2 regions of the Streptomyces sp. NPDC027663 genome follow, and region 2 is predicted to be linked to the other one. Evidence: riboswitches for the same ligand, from Rfam matches in the RefSeq annotation. Region 2 holds a riboswitch; the other holds the start of a gene.

Region 1 (4,401 bases), on a different contig from region 2:
GGCCTTCATCCTCCTCTTCGCCGGCTTCGAGACGACGGTCAACCTCATCGGCAACGGCACGTACGCCCTGCTGACCCATCCCGGGCAGCGCCGGCTCCTGCAGCAGTCCGTGACGAGCGGGGAGCGGGACCTCCTGGAGACCGGCGTGGAGGAACTGCTGCGCTACGACGGCCCGGTGGAGCTGGCCACCTGGCGGTTCGCCACCGAGCCCCTCACCATCGGCGGGCAGGACATCGCGCCGGGCGACCCGGTGCTCGTCGTGCTCGCCGCGGCCGACCGGGACCCGGAGCGGTTCGCCGGCCCGGACGTGCTCGACCTCACCCGCCGCGACAACCAGCACCTCGGCTACGGCCACGGCATCCACTACTGCCTCGGCGCGCCGCTCGCCCGGCTGGAGGGCCAGACCGCGCTCGCCACGCTGCTCACCCGCCTGCCCGACCTGCGGCTCGCCGTGGACCCGGACGAGCTGCGCTGGCGCGGCGGACTCATCATGCGCGGCCTGCGCACCCTGCCCGTGGAGTTCACGCCCACCGCCTGAACACAGCCCGTCCAGGGAAACCTGACGGACATTCACTCTGTGATCTTCACGTGATCTGCGCGGCATGAACTTGTGACAAGTGATCGTCTGCCTATACGTTCACCCATCAGCGTGGCGAAGGGCTTCATCCGCCGCGCCGGTACTGCTGTCGCTCGAAAGGCCTCTGCATGCTCTCCGGGAACGGTCGACACCGTCGCCCCCGTCAGGCTCCGGCTCTCCTCGTCGCGGCCGGGGTGACCGGCTCAGCCATCGCCATCCCGCTCCTCGGCGCCGCCAGCGCCAGCGCGGCCGACGGCACCACGTGGGACAAGGTGGCCGAGTGCGAGAGCGGCGGCTCCTGGAGCGCGGACTCCGGCAACGGGTACTACGGCGGGCTGCAGATCTCGCAGGCGGACTGGGCCGCGTACGGCGGGACCCAGTACGCGGCCAGCGCCGACCAGGCCAGCCGTTCCCAGCAGATCGCCGTCGCCGAGAACATCCTCGCGGACAAGGGCACCACCCCCTGGGCCACCTGCGCCCTGCTGTCGGGCCTGACCGAGGATTCGGACTCGGCGGACGTCGACACGGGCGTCGGCCGGTCCGGTGACACCGACGGTTCGGGTGACCCGTCCGGATCGACTGACAGTTCGGATGGTTCCGAAAACCCCGACAGCCCTGACAACTCCGACTCGTCCGGTCTGCCGGGTTCGTCGCCTTCGGGGGACGCCGGTTCCGATGCCGACTCCGGCTCCGGCAACGGCTCTTCGTCCGGCAAGGACGGCCGGCCGGCCGGGAAGCCGGGCGAGGGTGACGGCAAGGTGAACGGCTCCGACGGGACCGACACGCCCAAGTCCGACAAATCCGCGTCGCCGGACGCGGGAAGCCCGCAGGGGGCCGACGGCTCCGCCACGGCCACTCCGGAACCCGGCCGCGAGGACAACCCCCAGCAGGCCGCCGGTTCTTGGAGCCTGGTCGACACCGGCTCCCTCGGCGGTGGCGGACGTCATCGGGGGGCGAGTGCGGACGAAAGCGCGACAAACGGTCAGAATGCCGCCTCCTCGGGCCGCCACGCCTCTCGCGAACCGGACACCTACACCGTCCGCGACGGCGACTCCCTCGCCTCCATCGCCGACTCCCTTGAGGTCGACGGCGGATGGCGCGCGCTCTACGCCGGCAACAAGAAGGCCATCGGGGCCGACCCGAATCACATCACCGCCGGTCAGACCCTGGAAGTCGGGGACGAAACGGACGGCGATTAGCGGGAGTTGACGCCCCACTTAACGCCCTATTGTCCGGTTTGGCGAAAGTGTGGGATGAGTCTCAGAAGCCCTGATCGTCTTTGAAATTCCGCGGACCGCGTGCCTACGGTCAAGGCCGCTCGTCACCACGAGCCCCGGCAGTCGCAACGCCGAATCCTGCCAGCGGTTGCCCGGGAACAGTCGTCGCGTCAAGCGCCGTAGGCAGGAGCGGGGGACCCAAGGTAAGTGCCGGGCCCGGCAGTTGATGCCGGACCGGCTCGGGGTGAAGCCGCATCTCGCGCACAGCGGGAGATGCGGCCGGGCAACTCAACCGGCCCGAACCCGACAGCTCACCTCGCAGGCGTCGGTGAGGGGATCGTTCCATGCTGTTTTCCGGCAAGGGCAAGCACCGTCGTCCGTCCAAGGCCGTCCGCGCCATCACGCTCGCCGGTGTCACCGGCGCCGCCGTCGCCGCCCCGCTGATGGCGGCCGGCAACGCCTCCGCCGCCACCGCCTCGGAGTGGGACACGGTCGCCCAGTGCGAGTCCGGCGGCAACTGGTCCATCAACACCGGCAACGGCTACTACGGCGGTCTGCAGTTCTCCGCCTCCACCTGGGCCGCGTACGGCGGCTCGCAGTACGCCGCCACCGCCGACAAGGCCACCAAGGCGCAGCAGATCGAGATCGCCGAGAAGGTCCTCGCGGCCCAGGGCAAGGGCGCCTGGCCGGTCTGCGGCACGGGCCTGTCCGGCACCCCCTACGGCGGTGCCGCCCCGAGCACCCCCTCGGACTCGGGCAGCACCACCACCCGCTCCACCGACCAGCAGGCCGCCTCCCGCTCCGCCGAGCGTCCGGCCGCGTCCACGAGCAAGAGCAAGACCGTCACCACCCCGACCGGCAAGAAGGTCAAGAAGGGCGACGGCGAGTACAAGGTCGTCGCGGGCGACACCCTCAGCACCATCGCCGCGAAGCACAAGGTCGAGGGTGGCTGGCAGAAGCTGTTCGAGCTGAACAAGGACATCGTCGAGGACGCGAACCTCATCTACCCGGGTCAGCAGCTCCACCTGAAGTGACCCCCGGTTCCGAGCGGATCCACAGCGCCCTCACATCCCCAGGGGTCTCATCGCAGGCCTCGTGAGGGCCACCCCCGTCCCCACGGGCTCCCCGCCCCGGTGCGTGTTCCCCCGTACGCACCGGGGCGGGGTTTTTCTGTGCCGTCGCCACAGGTCTTTGTTTCGGCCGAAAACAAAAGGTACCGTCGGCATGTCCACGGGACGGTCGGTCGGTGGCCGACGCCCCCGGGACGGTTAGGCTCTAGTCGCAAGGCGCAGCCGTAAGGCACACCGCCCCGCACTTCCAGCGTCACATCCAAGAAGGAGATGCTCGTGCCGTCCATCGACGTCGTCGTAGCCCGGGAAATCCTGGACTCCCGAGGCAACCCCACGGTCGAGGTCGAGGTCGGCCTCGACGACGGCAGCACGGGTCGTGCCGCCGTTCCGTCCGGCGCCTCGACCGGCGCCTTCGAGGCCATCGAGCTCCGCGACGGCGACCCGAACCGCTACCAGGGCAAGGGCGTCGAGAAGGCCGTCCTCGCCGTCATCGAGCAGATCGGCCCGGAGCTGGTCGGTTACGACGCCACCGAGCAGCGCCTGATCGACCAGGCCATGTTCGACCTGGACGCCACCGACAACAAGGGCTCCCTCGGCGCCAACGCCATCCTCGGCGTCTCGCTCGCCGTCGCCCACGCCGCCTCCGAGGCCAGCGACCTGCCCCTCTTCCGCTACCTGGGCGGCCCGAACGCGCACCTGCTGCCGGTGCCGATGATGAACATCCTGAACGGCGGCTCGCACGCCGACTCCAACGTGGACATCCAGGAGTTCATGATCGCTCCGATCGGCGCGGAGTCCTTCTCCGAGGCCCTGCGCTGGGGCACCGAGGTCTACCACACCCTGAAGAAGGTCCTGAAGAGCAAGGGCCTGTCCACCGGCCTCGGCGACGAGGGCGGCTTCGCCCCGAACCTGGGCTCCAACCGTGAGGCCCTCGACCTCATCCTCGAAGCGATCAAGGAAGCCGGCTACGCCCCCGGCGAGCAGATCGCCCTCGCGCTCGACGTCGCCGCCTCCGAGTTCTACAAGGACGGCAAGTACCTCTTCGAGGGCAAGGAGCGCTCCGCCGCCGAGATGACGGAGTACTACGAGGAGCTGGTCGCGGCCTACCCGCTCGTCTCCATCGAGGACCCGCTGTTCGAGGACGACTGGGCCGGCTGGAAGGTCATCACCGACAAGCTCGGCGACAAGGTCCAGCTGGTCGGCGACGACCTGTTCGTCACCAACCCCGAGCGCCTGGCCCGCGGCATCGAGGACGGCGCCGCCAACGCCCTGCTGGTCAAGGTCAACCAGATCGGCTCGCTGACCGAGACCCTGGACGCCGTCGAGCTGGCCCAGCGCAACGGCTTCAAGTGCATGATGTCCCACCGCTCCGGCGAGACCGAGGACGTCACCATCGCCGACCTGGCCGTCGCCACCAACTGCGGCCAGATCAAGACCGGCGCCCCGGCCCGCTCCGAGCGCGTCGCCAAGTACAACCAGCTGCTGCGCATCGAGGAGATCCTCGACGACGCGGCGGTGTACGCCGGCCGCAGCGCGT
Region 2 (4,401 bases):
CACCGGTCAGGCACTCGGAGTGCAGCCGCACCAGCGGGACGGGGCCGGGCTCGCCGAGGACGACGGCGATGTGCTCCTGGCCGTCGGCGAGGCCGTGGAAGGTGACGATCTCCGCGTCGGCGCGGTAGCCGTCGGCGAAGCGCAGCGGTACCCGGACACGGGCGCGCGGGGTGGCGGCGGTGGCGGCGGGGATGTCGGGCATGCGGGTCTCCGGGTTCCGTTCCGTCGAGGCACCTGCTTCAGATTTGAAGCAGATGCTGGCTCGGGACCCTCCCCCATGCTTCAAACTTGAATCAATGTCTTCAGTCGGACGGCGTACCGGAGCACGGCGACGACCGCCGGCGCCACGGCACCTCTTCCGTCCCGGCCCGCGCCCCGTCGTCCTCACCCTGCAGCCCGCGCGCGATCCCCGTGCAGATCGCCTCCAGCTGCCCCACCTGCTCGGGGGTGAGCCGGTCGAAGAGCGTGCTGCGCACCGTCTCGACGTGCCCGGGTGCCGTACGCTCTAGTACGGCCATCCCCTCGTCCGTCAGCAGTGCGAGCGAGCTGCGCTTGTCCTGGCTGCAGTTCTCGCGGCGCACCAGTCCGTCCCGCTCCAGCCGGGTCACCACGTACGTCAGCCTGCTCCGCGTGATCTTCAGCGTCTCGGCGAGATCGGTCATGCGCAGCTGCCGGCCGGGCGCCTCGGACAGGTTGGCCAGCACCGAGTAGAACAGGTGCGGCATACCGCCGTCCTGCTGGAGCTGCCGGTCGATCGCGTCCTCCAGGAGGCGGGACGCGGCGATGTAGGCGCGCCAGGCGCGCTGCTCCTCGGGGGTGAGCCAGCGAGTCGTCATGTCGCCAGTGTAAGTTTGCTTCAAACTTGAACCAAGCGGTCTGCCTGTCGACCGTCCGCCCTCCGGAAGAGAGTGCGCCGATGCCCCTGCCGTACGTGCTGCTGTCCGCCGCCGTCTCCCTCGACGGCTACCTGGACGACACCGGCCCCGAACGGCTCCTGCTGTCCAGCCCGGCCGACTTCGACCGGGTCGACGAGGTGCGGGCCTCCGTGGACGCCATTCTCGTCGGCGCCGGCACCATCCGCGCCGACAACCCGCGCCTGCTGGTCAACTCCGCCGAGCGCCGCGCGGCCCGCACCAGGGCGGGCAGGCCCGAATATCCGCTCAAGGTCACCGTCACCACCTCCGGCGACCTCGACCCTGCGGCCAACTTCTGGCACACCGGCGGCGACAAGCTCGTCTATACGACCGACAAGGGTGCCGGACGGGCCTCGCGCCTGCTCGGGAGCACCGCCGACGTCGTCCCGCTCGGCCCCGATCTGGACTGGCGTGACCTGCTGGAGCACCTGCACGACGTGCGCGGGGTCGGGCGTCTGATGGTGGAGGGCGGCGGACGGGTCCACACCCAGCTGCTCCGGCAGGGCCTCGCCGACGAACTCCAGCTGGTCCTCGCCCCGCTGTTCGTCGGCGACCCCGCGGCCCCGCGCCTCTTCGGGCCGGGTGGCTACCAGGGCGGACGCCTGCGGCTGCTCGACACCCGCCGGATCGAGGACGTCGTGCTCATGCGCTACGAGCCCACGGCCCCCGGCGCCGGCCCGGCGCCCACCGCCGCCGACCGCCACTGGCTGCGCACCGCATGCGAGCTGGCCGCGCTGTGCCCGCCTTCCGAGACGGCGTTCAGCGTCGGCGCGGTCGTGGTCGCCGCCGACGGTACGGAGCTGGCCCGCGGCCACTCCCGCGAAGGTGCCGACCCGGTGGTCCATGCGGAGGAGGCGGCCCTCGCGAAGGCCGACCCGGCCGATCCGCGGCTGCCCGGCGCCACGGTCTACAGCAGCCTGGAGCCCTGCGCCCGCCGCGCCTCACGCCCCGCTCCCTGCGCCGAGCGGATCCTCGCGGCGGGTGTGCGCCGCGTCGTCACCGCCTGGCGGGAGCCGGACACGTTCGTGGCGGTTGCCGACGGGACGGGGGTGCTGCGGGCCGGGGGTGCGCAGGTCGTCGTGCTGCCGGAGCTGGAGGAACTCGCCAAGGCGCCGAACGCCCATCTTCTGCGGTGACGGGCGGCCTGCCCGTGGCGAGCGCTCCCCCAAGGTGAGCGGCTTCCCGGCACGAGCGGCTTCCCGAGACGAGCGGCCCTTCCAAGGGGGCCGGAAACACTCAGGGCCCGGAATCCGATGGATTCCGGGCCCTGAGTTTTCAGTAGCGGGGACAGGATTTGAACCTGCGACCTCTGGGTTATGAGCCCAGCGAGCTACCGAGCTGCTCCACCCCGCGTCGTTGTGGTTACAGCATACGCCATACGCAGGACCGCCTGCACACCGGTTTCCGTGGGGACCGGCCGGACGAGCCGCGTGTTGTCACGGAAGGTGAGCGGATGGAAGCCCTCCGCATGACACCTGAGTCACCATCAAACAGCGAGTGACTACTGAACATTCCCCAAGTACGGCCAACTCGCCCGGTTTGGTCGCCTACTTGCCGATAGTTCCGCAGGCAAAAACGTTAATGATCAAGTCGAACGGCTTGGAAAGTGACCGGCAGGTCTATTAACGTTCGATAACGCAGCGCGGTCGTCCCAGCCGTCACAAGAGGCGGCTCCGTGCGCACGCGCCGAATCCCGCAAGGGAACCGGGGAACCACCATTCTGGGGTGAATCACGCGAATGCCGCGGTCGTGAACTCACGGAGTCCACGACCGGTATACGCGCGTAGGAGACCTTCCTGCTCCGAACCCGTCAGCTAACCCGGTAGGCGGAGGAAGGAAAGGAGTACGCCCGCGTGGCGTCCAACCGGCCTGCCCCCGAAGCCCCGTTCATACCGGCACAGCGCGAGTCCGAGACCTTCGGCTACGGCGCCTACCGTGCGGAGGAGGGCCCCTGGGAGGAATGGAATCCCACCGAGGAGTCCATCACCCCCGTCCGTGGCCGGCACCGCGTCGCCAAGCAGCGCGGCGGGTTCGCACGCAGCTCCACCGTCCTCGGCGTCGGCGTGATCGCCGCGGTCGGCGCGGGCGGCATGGCCAGCGCCAACACCGGCAAACCGCCGGTCTCCATCTCCCTTCCCGACCTGCCTTCCGTCGGCTCCCTCTTCGACGACGACGCCGACAAGGCTCCCGAGGCCACCACCGCGCTCAGCGGCGTCGGCGTGACCTCCGCCGAGGCCGAGCAGGGCGGTGACGCCGGCGAGACACTGCGCAACCGGATCATGGCCCAGGCCGAGCAGCAGCAGGGCCAGGCCGAGAGCAGGGCCCACGCCGTCGCGCTCGCCGCCGCCGAGAAGCAGACCGCCGACGCGGCCGCCAAGGCGGAGAAGGAGGCCGCCGCCAAGGCCGCCGCCGCCAAGGAGAAGGCCGAGGCCGACGCCGAGCAGAAGGCGGCCGAAGCCAAGCAGGCGGCCGAGGAGAAGCGCCTGGCCGAGCTGGCCAAGCAGTACGCGCTCCCGACCTCCTCGTACACGATCACCTCGACGTTCGGCCAGGCCGGCTCGATGTGGTCCTCCGGCTACCACACCGGTCTCGACTTCGCCGCCCCCACCGGCACCCTCATCAAGGCCGTCCACAGCGGCAAGATCACCGAGGCGGGCTGGGCCGGCTCCTACGGCTACCGCACGATCCTCACCCTGGACGACGGCACCGAGCTGTGGTTCTGCCACCAGTCCTCGATCAGCGTCTCCGTCGGCCAGAAGGTCGCCACCGGCGATGTCATCGGCCGCGTCGGCGCCACCGGCAACGTCACCGGCCCGCACCTGCACCTGGAGGTCCACCCCGGCGGCCAGGCCACCGGCATCGACCCGATGGCATGGCTGCGGGGCAAGGGCCTCAACCCCTGACACGTCCTTCCCGGGAGCCGGTGACGGCCCTTCGCGGGAACTCGGACGCCGGCGGCGGAATGCGATCATCCACCGCCGGCGTTGACGTAGAGCATGACTTCTCTGCACAAACTCGGTTCCACCGACCTCGAGGTCTTCCCCCTCTCCCTCGGCGGCAACGTCTTCGGCTGGACCGCCGACGAGCAGACCTCGTTCGCCGTCCTCGACGCCTACACGGCCGCCGGCGGCAACTTCGTCGACACCGCCGACAGCTACAGCGCCTGGATCGAGGGCAACCAGGGCGGTGAGTCCGAGACGATCATCGGCAAGTGGGTCAAGGCGCGCGGCAACCGCTCCGACGTCGTCATCGCCACCAAGGTCAGCCAGCACCCCCGGTTCCAGGGCCTGTCAGCGGCCAACATCAAGGCTGCCGCCGACGCGTCCCTGCGCCGCCTGGACACCGACTACATCGACCTCTATTACACGCACTTCGACAAGCCCGAGGTGCCGGTCGAGGAGATCATCGGCGCGCTGGACGAGCTGGTGAAGGCCGGAAAGGTCCGGCACATCGCCGCCTCCAACATCACCGCCGAGCGCCTGAAGGC

The links. A riboswitch is a leader RNA that binds a small molecule or an ion and turns the genes downstream of it on or off. The one in region 2 is predicted to bind cyclic di-AMP.
Region 1: linked by a shared signal. The riboswitch ahead of ACZ4SF_RS19920 (transglycosylase family protein) and the one ahead of ACZ4SF_RS35680 (M23 family metallopeptidase) in region 2 are both predicted to bind cyclic di-AMP.

Annotation. Positions count from the first base shown of each region.
Region 1 covers NZ_JBVHSK010000006.1:467,980-472,380, forward strand. The annotation lists gene ACZ4SF_RS19910 (cytochrome P450 family protein) at 1-538, shown strand, start outside; gene ACZ4SF_RS19915 (transglycosylase family protein) at 706-1,776, shown strand; cyclic di-AMP (ydaO/yuaA leader) riboswitch at 1,960-2,134, shown strand; gene ACZ4SF_RS19920 (transglycosylase family protein) at 2,139-2,828, shown strand; gene eno (phosphopyruvate hydratase) at 3,135-4,401, shown strand, end outside.
Region 2 covers NZ_JBVHSK010000023.1:21,931-26,331, reverse strand. The annotation lists gene ACZ4SF_RS35700 (GTP cyclohydrolase II) at 1-202, opposite strand, end outside; gene ACZ4SF_RS35695 (MarR family winged helix-turn-helix transcriptional regulator) at 303-836, opposite strand; gene ACZ4SF_RS35690 (dihydrofolate reductase family protein) at 917-2,050, shown strand; tRNA gene ACZ4SF_RS35685 (tRNA-Met) at 2,194-2,267, opposite strand; cyclic di-AMP (ydaO/yuaA leader) riboswitch at 2,589-2,758, shown strand; gene ACZ4SF_RS35680 (M23 family metallopeptidase) at 2,768-3,817, shown strand; partial or broken gene ACZ4SF_RS35675 (aldo/keto reductase) at 3,911-4,401, shown strand, end outside.